3 regions of the Undibacter mobilis genome follow, and region 2 is predicted to be linked to each of the others. Evidence: predicted binding sites of a transcription regulator. Region 2 holds the regulator's gene; each other region holds the start of a gene.
The links. Region 2 encodes PhoB, which activates phosphate uptake and scavenging genes when phosphate is short. Its sites were predicted from a motif close to TGTCATNNANCTGTCAT; they were not measured.
Positions count from the first base shown of each region.

Region 1: a site for PhoB is predicted at 2,075-2,091, ahead of DXH78_RS10900 (inorganic phosphate transporter). Genes of this name have one in related genera too.
Region 3: a site for PhoB is predicted at 2,621-2,637, ahead of phnF (phosphonate metabolism transcriptional regulator PhnF). Genes of this name have one in related genera too.

Region 1 is NZ_QRGO01000001.1:2,301,009-2,305,324, reverse strand. It holds gene DXH78_RS10915 (ABC transporter permease) at 1-288, shown strand, start outside; gene DXH78_RS10910 (ABC transporter ATP-binding protein) at 293-1,099, shown strand; gene DXH78_RS10905 (MlaD family protein) at 1,114-2,016, shown strand; gene DXH78_RS10900 (inorganic phosphate transporter) at 2,152-3,651, shown strand; gene DXH78_RS10895 (NUDIX hydrolase) at 3,621-4,136, opposite strand; gene DXH78_RS10890 (tripartite tricarboxylate transporter permease) at 4,148-4,316, opposite strand, start outside.
Region 2 is NZ_QRGO01000001.1:542,275-546,590, forward strand. It holds gene DXH78_RS02530 (aspartate aminotransferase family protein) at 1-149, opposite strand, end outside; gene DXH78_RS02535 (GcrA family cell cycle regulator) at 657-1,145, shown strand; gene phoB (phosphate regulon transcriptional regulator PhoB) at 1,236-1,940, opposite strand; gene phoU (phosphate signaling complex protein PhoU) at 1,955-2,671, opposite strand; gene pstB (phosphate ABC transporter ATP-binding protein PstB) at 2,705-3,520, opposite strand; gene pstA (phosphate ABC transporter permease PstA) at 3,517-4,316, opposite strand, start outside.
Region 3 is NZ_QRGO01000001.1:1,442,445-1,446,760, reverse strand. It holds gene DXH78_RS06850 (alpha-D-ribose 1-methylphosphonate 5-triphosphate diphosphatase) at 1-1,136, opposite strand, end outside; gene DXH78_RS06845 (LbetaH domain-containing protein) at 1,145-1,792, opposite strand; gene phnF (phosphonate metabolism transcriptional regulator PhnF) at 1,845-2,612, opposite strand; gene phnG (phosphonate C-P lyase system protein PhnG) at 2,741-3,223, shown strand; gene phnH (phosphonate C-P lyase system protein PhnH) at 3,225-3,818, shown strand; gene DXH78_RS06825 (carbon-phosphorus lyase complex subunit) at 3,822-4,316, shown strand, end outside.

The sequences.
Region 1 (4,316 bases), 1.8 Mb from region 2:
CTCTATGGCGGCGGCGTGGTGTCATGGCTCTATGGCGGCATCGACCCCAAGATCTTCATGTCGCGCCTGCACGAGTCGATCTCCGTCAAGACCTTCGCCGTCGGCATGATCAAGGCGCCATTCATGGCGCTGATCATCGGCCTCGTCGCCTGCATGGAAGGTCTGCAGGTCAAGGGCTCGGCGGAGTCGCTCGGCGCCAAGACGACGGACTCGGTAGTCAAATCGATCTTCCTTGTCATCGTGATCGACGGTCTGTTCGCCGTCTTCTTCGCCTCGGTCGGGATTTAGAAACATGACCGCGCGTGGCGAACCCGTCATCAAAGTGCGCGATCTGGTGGTCGACTTTGCCGCCCGCCGCGTTCTCAACGGCGTCAATCTCGATTTGAAGCGCGGCGAAATCCTCGGCTTCGTCGGCGCATCCGGCGCCGGCAAGTCGGTGCTCACACGCACCATCATCGGCCTGCTGCCGTTCCGCGAAGGCTCGATCGAGGTGCTCGGCACCGATCTCGGCAAGGCATCGCTGAAGGAGCGGCAGGCGGTGGACCGGCGCTGGGGCGTGCTGTTCCAGCAGGGCGCCCTGTTTTCATCGCTGAACTCCGGCAAGAATGTCGAGTTCCCGATCCGCGAGTATTTGCGGCTGTCGCCGAAGCTGACCACCGAGATCGCCATCGCCAAGCTGGAAATGGTCGGCCTCAAGCCGGACGTCTATCGCAAGTATCCCTCCGAGTTGTCGGGCGGCATGATCAAGCGCGTGGCGCTCGCCCGCGCGCTGGCGCTCGATCCGGAAATCCTGTTTCTCGACGAGCCGACCTCCGGCCTCGATCCGATCAGCGCCGCCGAGTTCGATCACCTGCTGCTGACGCTGCAGGAAACGCTCGGCATTTCCGTATTCATGGTGACACACGACCTCGACAGCCTGCACCGCACCTGCGACCGCATCGCAGTGCTCGGCGATGGCAAGATCGTGGAAGCCGGCTCGATGGATGTGATGCTGGCGTCGCAGCACCCGTGGCTGAAAGAATATTTCCACGGCGAGCGCGCGCATACCGATTTTCAAGTGGCGATTAAAGGCCGGCGCGTTACAGAACGTCGCGCCTGATGTGGAGTTGAGCAATGGAAGACCGGGCAAAATTCGCGCTGATCGGGCTGTTCACCTTCGCGGTGATCGCCGCCGCGTTCGGCTTCATCTACTGGGTTCACAACGCCGGCGCCTCGAAGGAAACCAAATCCTATCTGATCGTGTTCGAAGGCTCCGTGTCGGGCCTGCGCGTCGGCGGCCCGGTGATGTTCAACGGCATCCGTGTCGGCGAGGTCACGGAAATGCAGCTCACCGACAAGCCCTCCGAAGTCGCCGCCGTCATTTCGATCACGCCGTCGACGCCGTTGCGCTCTGACACCATCGTCACGCTGGAATATGCCGGCCTGACCGGCATCGCGTCGGTGTCGCTGAAGGGCGCGACCGCGTCCTCACCGGCGCTGGCACCACCGAAGAACGGTGGCCTGCCGACATTGCGCGCGGCCTCCACCGCCGGCGACATGGGCACCGCGGTGCGCGAAACGCTGGCCAAGGCCGACAACATCATCGTCGAGAACCAGGAATCGTTGCGCAACGCCATCAAGAATATCGAAACTTTCACCGAGGCGCTGGCCCGCAACAGCAACAAGATCGATGAACTGGTCAATAACGGCGCATCGGCGATGGGGTCGATCAACGAACTCGCCGTCAGCCTGAAAGCCGACACCAGCAAGCTCGCCGGCAATCTCGACAAGCTGACGACCAACCTCGACAAGCACACCACGATGCTCGCCGAGAACCTCGACAAGCGCACCGCCGAGATCACGGAAGGCGTGCTCAAGGTGACCGACAGCACCAACAAGCAGATCAACCTTGTCGGCACCGACCTGCGCCGCTCGATCGGCAATATCGACCGGGCCGTCAGCGACCTCGCCAAGAATCCTCAGCGCATCCTGTTCGGCGGCGGCGGCGACAACAACACCAGCGGCCCCCGGCGCTAACCCCGCGATCGCCCTGCACGCCGGCTTTTCAACAGCCCGGGGGCGCGTCACTTTTTTTGTGACAGTTTTGCGATAGGGGTGCTAACGGGCTTTCCAGGGGCGGCAGTCTGCTCCGCCTTCCTGCCGGAGCCCGCCTTGGCCAAAAGCGCCCTCGACAAGGACCTCAAGAAAGTTGTTCAGATCGAAACCGCGACTTATGCGCGGTCGCGCTCGCTGGCGACTCCGGGCCTGCTCATCGTTTTCATGATCGGCGCGGTTGTAATCGCCAGCCTGTCGGTCGGCGGCCCGCTCAAATACTTCGTTTTCTTCGCGGCAGTCATCGCTGCCTACATGGCGCTCAACATCGGCGCCAACGACGTCGCCAACAATATGGGCCCGGCGGTCGGCAGCCGCGCCCTGACCATGACGCATGCCCTGATGATCGCCGCCGTGGCCGAGGTCGCCGGCGCGGTCCTGGCCGGCGGCGATGTCGTCGATACGGTGTCGAAAAACCTCCTGCATCCGGAAAAGGCGCTGTCGGTCGTCTCCTTCATCTTCGTGATGACGGCGGCTCTGCTCGCCGCGGCGCTGTGGATTCACCTCGCGACCTATCTGGGTGCGCCGGTTTCGACCACGCACGCCATCGTCGGCGGTGTTGTTGGTGCCGGTGTCGCCGCCGCCGGCGTTGCCGCCGTTGAATGGAGCGTGATCGGCGGCATTGTGCTGAGCTGGGTCATTTCGCCGGTCTTCGGCGGCCTCATCGCCGCCCTGCTGCTCGGCTTCATCAAATGGCAGGTGATCTATCGCGACGATCGCGTGGCCGCGGCGCGGCGCTGGGTGCCCGTCCTCGTCGCCTTCATGACCGGAATCTTCGCCGTTTATCTCGTAAGCAAGGGCCTCAAACGCGTCTGGAATGCGCCGCTGGCTTTTGTCATCGCGATTGGCATCCTGAGCTTCTTCGGCGCGTACTTCGCCGCCCGACCCTGGGTTCTGCGCCGTTCACGCGGCATGGAAAACCGCCGCAAGCACGTTGCCGGCTTGTTCACGGTGCCGTTGATCTTCGCCGCTGGCCTGTTGTCCTTCGCGCATGGCGCCAACGATGTCGCCAACGCGGTCGGGCCGCTCGCCGCCATCGTCGCTTCGGCGCAGACCGGCTTCGCCGATGCCGAGAAAGTCGATTTGCCGTTCTGGGTGCTGGCGATTGGCGCCACTGGCATCGCGCTCGGCCTGGGGCTGTTCGGGCCGGGCCTGATCCGCACCGTCGGCGAGAAGATTACTCGCATGGACACGATCCGCGCTTATTGCGTGGCCCTGTCAGCGGCCGTGACGGTGCTGGTGGCGTCGGCGCTCGGCCTGCCGGTGTCATCGACCCATATTGCGGTCGGCGCGGTGTTCGGTGTCGGCTATCTGCGCGAGTTCATCACCAACAGCGGTGTGCCCAATCCCGCCGTGCGGCCGCGCACCTTGTTCCTCGAGCCATCGCGTCTCAACGAGACACCGGAGATGGCGCTGCTGAATTACCAGAAGCGTGAGAGGCGCCGGCTGGTGCGCCGCCAGCATGTGCTCGGCATCGGCGCGGCCTGGGTCATCACCGTGCCGGCGGCGGCAATCCTGTCCGCCCTGCTCTATCGCGTGATGTGGGCGATCGGTGGATAGGCCGGCAGCCCGCCCGCACGCAGACGCTGATTCAGCCTGACCGCGAGATCGGCGACCCGCGCGTCCGATAACAGACGCCTGGCCTCCGGCAAGATGGCCCAATGACGGTGCCGGCGGCCCTTCTCCGGCCACTCATCCATCTGCTGCGTCACCCGCAACGGATACATTTCGACTTCGACGACCTTGCGGCGGAACGCGACCGTCTTGAATGCCCGATACGCGCCGATCGGCGCCGGATCGACGTCGCCCTCGATGCCGGCTTCCTCCAGCGCTTCCTGCGCCGCGACCTGCGACGGCGGCAGGCCGTCCATTGGGTCGCCCTTGGGGAAGATCCAGCGCCCGGTGCCGCGCGAGGTCACCAGCAGAAACACCACCTGCCCTTTGACGACCGTATAGGGAATGGCGCCGAACTGGCGGCTCACAATGCGGCCGCTCGTGCGAAGCAGCAGGCTGTCCGTAGCCTTTCTGACGACCGCGAGCGCCAAGGCGACCTCCGCTAGTTCTCGGACTCGACGAAGACCTCATCGCGGCGCTTGCGGATCATCGGCAGCAGCGCCAGCACCAGCAGCACCACTGAAATGAGGATGAGGGTGCCCGAGATCGGCCGCGTAAAGAAGACCGAGGTGTCACCGCGCGCGATCAGCATGGCGCGGCGCAAATTGTCT
Region 2 (4,316 bases):
TGCGAATGGCCAAGCGCGTTGACGGCAACGCCGGAGGTGAAGTCCAGATAGCGCTTGCCGTTGGTCGCGGTTAGCCAGACACCATCGCCCCGCTCGAAAGCGAGGTCCACACGGGCATAGGTCGGCAACAGATGCGAGCTCACGGCCAGTCTCTTTCCACGAAACGACAATCGGAACGCCCGGCGGCGCCAGTTCGGAAAACGGCAACGAGCCCCGGGGCAGAACCCGAGGACGTTCAATACCATTCGCCGATGACTAGCCCACGGCCGGCTACGGAACCGGACCTGGGCTAAGCGTTTTCCCGGCTGGCAGCGCCCAAAACGAAACGTGCCGCCTCGCCGGGCGGCACTTGGACGGCATTTTATTGGAGGCCGGGGCCAAGTCAACCGAACCACCTCGGCCGATTCGCGACTCAAAATCACCGCAGTCGCGGATTCTAAAGGAAAACCTGTGGGAGGAGAGTTTTAGCCGATTGCAAATGCTTGCGGCCGAGTCAACCCATAGTGTAGTTTTTTGGTCAGGCGATACGACATATCGCGTGCCGCCGCCTAAATCTGGTTCATCCCTGAAGCGTACACGTTCAGGTGCGGAAAAGCCGCGCCGGACGACGGGGGTGGATTCTGTCCAAACGCCTGGATCGCCGAGGGAAATACCCCATGAGCTGGACCGATGAGCGGGTCGAACTGCTGAAAAAGCTCTGGTCCGACGGTCTGTCGGCCAGCCAGATTGCCGCCGAGCTCGGCGGCATCACCCGCAATGCCGTGATCGGCAAGGTACACCGGCTCGGCCTGTCGGGTCGTGCCAAAAGCCCCACTTCGAGCGCGCCGCGCCCGCGCAAGGCCCGTTCCTCCGGCCACATGATCCGGGTGCAGCGGCCTCAGGTGCGCGGCAATACCGCGCTGGCCTATGACTACGAGGTCGAACCCGAACCCGAACTGCTGGAAATCCCGCTCGAGCAGCGCAAGACGCTGCTGCAGCTCAACGAAAAAACCTGCCGCTGGCCGGTGGGCGATCCGTCGGGCCCGGATTTCTTCTTCTGCGGCGGCGAAGCTGCTGAGGACCAGCCCTATTGCAGCTTCCACTGCCGCGTCGCCTACCAGCCGGCAAACGATCGCCGCCGCCAGAAGCCGGCGTTCAGGGGCTGAGACACTGACATCAATGGGATGACGAAGGCCGGGGCAAAGCTTCGGCCTTTTTTGTTGGACGCCTAGGCTCCGGCGCGCGGCGCTGCGCAGTTAGCCGGCGGCCCGACCGAAGCGGTCGTCGAGCGCATAGCCGGCACCGCGCACAGTGCGGATCGGGTCGGCTTGCTGGCCACGGTTGATGGCCTTGCGCAGGCGGCCGACGTGAACGTCCACGGTCCGCTCATCGATATAGATGTCGGAGCCCCAGACACCGTCGAGCAATTGCTCGCGTGAGAACACACGGCCGGGCCGTTCCATCAGGAATTCGAGCAGACGATATTCGGTCGGGCCGAGATCGATCGGCTTGCCGCTGCGCGACACGCGTTTTTTGTCCCGGTCGAGTTCGATGTCGCCGATGTTGAGCACGGTGGCAACGCGATCCGGATGGGCCCGACGCAGCAGCGCGCGCACGCGGGCAAGCAATTCCGGCACCGAGAACGGCTTGACCATGTAGTCGTCGGCGCCGGTGGCGAGGCCGCGGATCTTCTCGCTCTCCTCGCCGCGCGCGGTCAGCATGATGATCGGCAGATTCTGCGTCTCTGGCCGCGCCCGCAGCCGGCGGCACAATTCGATGCCCGACAGCCCCGGCAGCATCCAGTCGAGCACCACGAGATCCGGCACACGCTCTTTCAGCTTGGTGTCGGCGTCGTCGCCGCGGGCCGCGGTCTCGACCTCGTAGCCTTCCTTCTCGAGATTGTAGACGAGGAGCATCGTGAGAGGCTCCTCGTCTTCGACGATCAGGATTCGCGCGCTCATGCTTCGGTGGCTCGTCAGGCGTTGGTGCCGGTCAGCGCGGAGATCTCGGTCTCGCCCTTCGGCCGGCGTTCGGTGATCGGTGCGCCATCCACGATGTAGTGGACGGTTTCCGCGATGTTGGTGGCATGGTCGCCCATGCGCTCGATGTTCTTGGCGCAGAACATCAGGTGAATACAGAAGGTGATGTTGCGCGGATCTTCCATCATATAGGTGAGCAGCTCGCGGAACACCGAGGTGCAGACCGCGTCGATTTCCTCATCGCCGCGCCACACCGCCATCGCCTTGGCATCGTCGCGCCGGGCGTAGGCATCGAGCACCGCCTTGAGCTGGCCGAGCACGAGATCGGTCATGTGTTCGACGCCGCGGATCAGCTTCGGCGGCGGGAACTCGGCGTTGAGCGCAATGACGCGTTTGGCAATGTTCTTGGCCAGGTCGCCGACGCGCTCAAGATCGTTGGCAAGCCGCAGCGCGCCCACGATTTCGCGGAGGTCCACCGCCATCGGCTGGCGGCGGGCAATGGTGAGCACCGACTTTTCCTCGATTTCATGCTGGAGGACGTCGATGGCGTTGTCGGAAGCGGTGACCCGCTGCGCCATGGTGGTATCGCGCTTGGCCAACGCGTCAACGGCATCGGCAACCTGCTTCTCTGCCAGGCCGCCCATCTCGGCGACCATCCGCGACAGTTCCTGCAGGTCGACGTCGAAAGCCTTGGCGGTGTGCTGTTCGTTCATAATCCTGATCCTTCAATCCTTGCCGGCGCCGGCCTAGCCGAAGCGGCCGGTGATGTAATCCTGGGTGCGGCGGTCGTTCGGCGCGGTGAAGATCTTGGTCGTCTCGCCGTATTCGACGAGTTCGCCGAGATACATGAAGGCAGTGAAGTCGGAGACGCGCGCCGCCTGCTGCATGTTATGGGTGACGATGGCGATGGTGTAGTCTTCCTTGAGCTCGTCGATCAGCTCTTCGATCTTGGCAGTCGAGATCGGGTCGAGCGCCGAGCACGGCTCGTCGAACAGGATAACCTCGGGCCGCACGGCGACAGTGCGGGCGATGCACAGGCGCTGCTGCTGGCCACCCGACAGCGACTGGCCGTTGGCGCCCAGCTTGTCCTTGACCTCGTTCCACAACGCGGCGCGCTCCAGCGCGTGCTGCACGCGACCGTCGAGTTCGGACTTCGGCAGCTTCTCGTAGAGTCTGATGCCGAAGGCGATGTTCTCATAGATTGTCATCGGGAACGGCGTCGGCTTCTGGAACACCATGCCGACCTTGGCGCGCAGCAAATTGAGGTCCTGCGACGGCGCCAGGATATCGTCGTTGTCGAGGCGCACGGTGCCGGTCGCGCGCTGGTTCGGATAAAGGTCGTACATGCGGTTGAGGATGCGCAGCAAGGTCGACTTGCCGCAGCCCGACGGACCGATGAAGGCGGTGACCTTGCCCTCGTACAGCGAGACATTGATGTTCTTCAGGGCGCGGTGATCGCCGTAGAAGAAATCGAGATTCTTCACGGTGACCTTGTCGACCAGGCCTTCGGCCGGGTTCACGGTGTTGGTGACGGTCGGGACGGTAAAAGTGGCCATGGTCATGACGATTTACTCTGCGAAGCGAGGGCGCGGGCGACGATGCTCAAGGTCAGAACCGACAGCGTGATGATAAGCGCGCCGGTCCAGGCGAGCTCCTGCCAGTCCTTGTAGGGGCTCAATGCGAATTGGAAGATGACAACCGGCAAACTGGACATCGGAGCATTCATGTCGGTGCTCCAGAACTGGTTGTTCAGCGCGGTAAACAACAGCGGTGCGGTTTCGCCGGAGATACGCGCCACCGCGAGCAGCACGCCGGTGATCATGCCGGCGCGGGCGGCGCGGTAAGCGACACGTCTGATCATCAGCGAGCGCGGCAGCCCGATCGAAGCCGCAGCTTCGCGTAGCGTATCCGGCACCAGGATGAGCATGTCTTCGGTGGTACGCACCACGACCGGCACCACGATCACGCCGAGCGCGACGGCGCCGGCCCAGCCCGAGAAGTGGCCCATCTGAGCTACCATGATCTCGTAAACGAACAGGCCGATCACGATCGACGGCGCACTGAGCAGGATGTCGTTGATGAAACGAACCACGGAGGACAATTTGTCGTAACGGCCGTACTCCGCCATGTAGGTGCCGGCGAGGATGCCGAGCGGCGTGCCGATCAACACCGCCAGCCCGGTCATGACCACGCTGCCGAGGATCGGATTGAGCAGGCCGCCGGCCGAACCAGGCGGCGGGGTCATTTCAGTAAAGACGCGCAGCGACAGACCGCTGAAACCTTCCCACAGCAGCACGGCGAGAATGAGGACCAGCCAGGTCAGGCCGAAGGCCGTTGCGACGTAGGCAAGGGCCATTG
Region 3 (4,316 bases), 900 kb from region 2:
CGGCCGGAGTCGGCAAGATGGACGAAACGGCCATTCGCCATCGTCGCCACCGCCTTTGGCCGCGACGGATCGGCGGCATCAACGAGAACGAGATCGGCGCGCTTACCGGCCGCGATGGTGCCGCGATCGGCGAGCCCCGCTGCGCGGGCCGGATGCTCCGACACATAGGCCCAGGCCTGATGCAGCGGAAGCACCTTGTCCTGCTCCAGGCGGAATGCGGCGAGCAGCAGCGCCGGATAGTAATAGTCCGACGCCAGCACGGTGCAGAGACCGCGCGCGATCATATCTGCGGCGGCGACCCAGCCGATATGACTGCCACCGCGTACGACATTGGGCGCGCCCATGACGACATGATCGCCAGCCCTGGTCGCATCTTCGGCGGTTTCGACATTCACCGGAAATTCGGCAACCCGGCAATTGAGGGCGCGGAACCATTGCCGTTGCTGCGGCGACATGTCGTCATGCGATAGCATCGCGACAGCGCCGGCATTCGCGGCTTTGGCGAGACGTTCGATTGAGCCCGGTACTTCGGCCGCGCGACCGCGCAGACGTTCAACCAGCGTGTTGAAATCATCGACGGTAAGACCGGCACGGGCCGCCATCTCGGAAATTTTTCGTGTGCGCGGCGGCGAATCGGCGCTCGGCATGTGATCGTTAAAGCCAAGCATGCCGACGCGGCGCGCGCCGAGCCAGTCGGTCACTTCCTTTTCGGCGTCGAGGTTGAAAGTCTCGTAGCGCAGATGGCAATGCGTGTCCGCGCCGAGCGCGGGCCGCAGAGCTTCGATGGCGCCGAGCACGGCGCGCGCATTCTCGGCGCCGCGCAGGCCCGGCTCCCACGACCAGGTGAGGCCGTGAAACATGGTGGTGATGCCGTTGGCGACCGCCTGACGGTCACTGTCCTGCAAGGCGATATCGATGGGGAAGCCGACGCCAGGCCGCGGCATCAACTGCCGCTCGAAGGCATCACCATGGATATCGACAATGCCAGGCAGCACATAAAGCCCGCGCGCATCGAAGCTGCGGCCATTGCCGCCACCGGCGCCGAGCGCTGCAATGGCGCCATCCTTGTCGTCGATCTGGATATCGGCCTCGACAAAGTCGCCACCGGCCAGAACCTGTCCGCCCTGAATACGCATGAGTGTCCTTAGCCCGCTGCCTGCCGCGCTGGCAGCGCCGCGCCTTCATACTTGTCGAGAAACGCTTCGGCGCTGAGTGCACGGAAATCCGCGAGCGCTTGGCCGACCTGTTCATGCGGCCAGTCCCACCACGCGAGTTTGACCATGCGTTCGGCGACGGTGGCCGAAAAACGCGGCCGCAGCACCCGCGCCGGATTGCCGACGGCGATCATGTAAGGCGGAACATCCTTGGTCACGACCGCGCCGGCGCCAACCACCGCGCCGGTGCCGATGGAGCGGCCCGGCAAGACAATAACGCCATGGCCGATCCAGACGTCATGGCCGATGGTGACGTGGAACGAGCGCCGCCAGTCGAAGAACTCGGCCTCATCGGCCGCGCCATCGAAATAGGCGCTGGCGCGGTAGGTAAAGTGCGACTGCGTGGCGCGATGCATCGGATGATTGCCGGGATTGATCCGGGTCATCGCCGCGATCGAGGTAAACTTGCCGATGGTCGCATAGGCAATATCGCTGTCGTTGACGACATAAGAGTAATCGCCGAGCTCGACTTCGAGGAGCTTGGTGCGGGGGCCGACCTCGGTATAGGTGCCGAGCGTCGAACGCTTCACCTCGGCGGTCGGATCGACGACGGGTGTGGTGGAGAGTTGGCTTGCCATAGTGCTTTAAAACGCCCGATTAGTGACACTTACGTGACGCGCAATGCATCACTCAACTTTCCACGATGAGCGCCACACGGTCGGCGGAGAAACGCGCCCGCGCCAGCATGATCGGGACGTCCTCATCGGTAACATTGAGGCCCTCGGCTATGAGAATGGGCCGATGTACCGACAGCCGCAGCCGGCCGGCATCCACGGCATCGGTGAAACCGGCGCTGATGCGCGTCCATTTGCGCCGGTAGCTCTTGACGCCGAAATGCTCGAGCGTGCGCGTGATTGAACGGGCGCGGCGGAACACTTTGGCGGCGTCACCGAAACGGTCCGCCGGCAGCCACGAGGTTGATACCGAAATCGGCACCCGGTCGGCGGCGCGCAGAATTTCCAGCCGCACCACCTCGTCGCCCGGCTTGATGCCGAGATCGCGGGCAATGTCCTCGCTCGCCGCTTCGTGGCGATGCCCCTGAAGCCGGCCTTCCGCTTCGTGACCGGCGGCGGCCACGATTTCGGAAAACTTCATGCGCTGGCTGATGGGATAATTGAGCTTGTCGGTTTTGACGAATGTTCCGCTGCCGCGCTCGGTGCGCACCAGCCCGCGCGTCGCCAGTTCCGCCATGGCACGGCGCACGGTGTGCCGATTGACGCCGTAACGCGCGGCGACTTCGCTTTCCGCCGGCAGTTTCGAACCGTTGTCGTGCTTGCCGACCAGAATCGCCTGCTCGAAATCGTCGGCAATGCAGCGCCACAGCATGACGCCGCGGGCGAGCAGATCGTCGCGGTCCGAAGACCCTCTGGAAACACCCCGGGGTGTGCGAGTGAGCATGGCGGCCCTGTCATCACAGCGTCACGGCTGCGCATTTATAACTTGTCTACTCGGCTAGACAAGTTATAAATGCGACTTGTCTAGCCCACTAGACAACTTCGGAACCCCGGCCAGCCGAGATATCGCGGATGATTCCCGACACCGACCCCGATTCAGGCAACGCATTGCCCGATCTCGCGAAACGGCGGGAAGCCCTCGCCGTTCTGGCGCGCGCTGATTCGAAAGATATTGCCCGCGGCTTGCATCAGATTCATGACCGAGTGTCATATTCCGAGCCGCGCGCCCCCGAGATCGGCCTCGTCATGCTCCGCGGCCGTATCGGTTCGCGCGGCGCGCCTTTCAATGCCGGCGAAGCCACCGTAACGCGCGCCGCCGTGCAGCTTGCCTCCGGCGAAACCGGTTTCGGTTACGTGTTCGGCCGCGACCGGGAGAAGGCACGGCTGGTCGCGCTGTGCGACGCGCTCTGGCAAGTCGAAGACCGGCGCGAGGCCGTCGAAACTCAGATACTCGCGCCCCTGCGACAGAAGCAGAAAGAACAGCAAGACCTCGCTCGCGCCCGCACGGCGGCGACCCGAGTCGACTTCTTCACGCTGGTACGCGGGGAGGATTGAGATGCTCGACATCACCGCCAATACACCCGAGTTCGATCCGGCCTACGCCAGCCAGGCTGCGTTCCGTGCGCTGATGGAATGCACGGCGCGGCCGGGCGACATCCGAAAGCTCAAGGGCGTCGATGCGCCTGCACCCTTCGCACCCGCTACCGCCGCGCTGATCAAGAGCCTTGCCGATTACGAAACCCCGCTGTGGCTCGATGCCAAATTTGCGGTCGACAGAAACATTACCGACTGGATTCGCTTCCACACCGGCGCGCCGATCGTGCGCGAACCGGGCGATGCAGCTTTCGCCTTGATTGCAGATGCCGATGCGGCGCCGTCGTTCGCGCAATTTGCTCAAGGCACGGCCGAATATCCCGATCGCTCGACCACGCTCATTATGCAGATCACGCGCTTCAGTGGCGGCGGCTTCACGTTGCGCGGCCCCGGCATCAAGACGACGCGCGACTTCGCTGCGTCGCCTCTGCCCGCCGGCTTTGCCGCCCGCATGAAGGAGAACCGCGCGCTGTTTCCGCGCGGCATCGATCTGGTGCTGGTGGCCGGCACCGACATCGCGGCCCTGCCGCGCTCGGTCACGGTGGGGGAGCGCTGAGCCATGTATGTCGCAGTCAAAGGCGGCGAACGCGCCATCGACAATGCCCACAAGCTCCTCGCCGATGCGCGGCGCGGCGACCCCAATGTCCCGGAACTGTCGCTCGATCAGATCGACAACCAGCTTGCTCTGGCAGTCGACCGCGTGATGAGCGAGGGCTCGCTCTACGACCGCGAACTGGCCGCGCTCGCCATCAAGCAGGCGCGCGGCGACCTGATCGAGGCCATCTTCCTGCTGCGTGCCTATCGCACGACGTTGCCGCGCTTCGGTGCATCGGAGCCTCTAGAAACGGGCGAGATGGAAATCCGCCGCCGCATTTCGGCGACGTTCAAGGATTTGCCCGGCGGGCAGGTGCTGGGGCCGACCTTCGATTACACCCATCGCCTGCTCGACCACACGCTTGCCGAACAAAGCCAAGTCGAAGAACCCGCCACCGCGCCGGCCGACGGCGCACATTTCAAGTCAGTTGCCGAGTTACTCGCCGGTGGCGGGTTGATC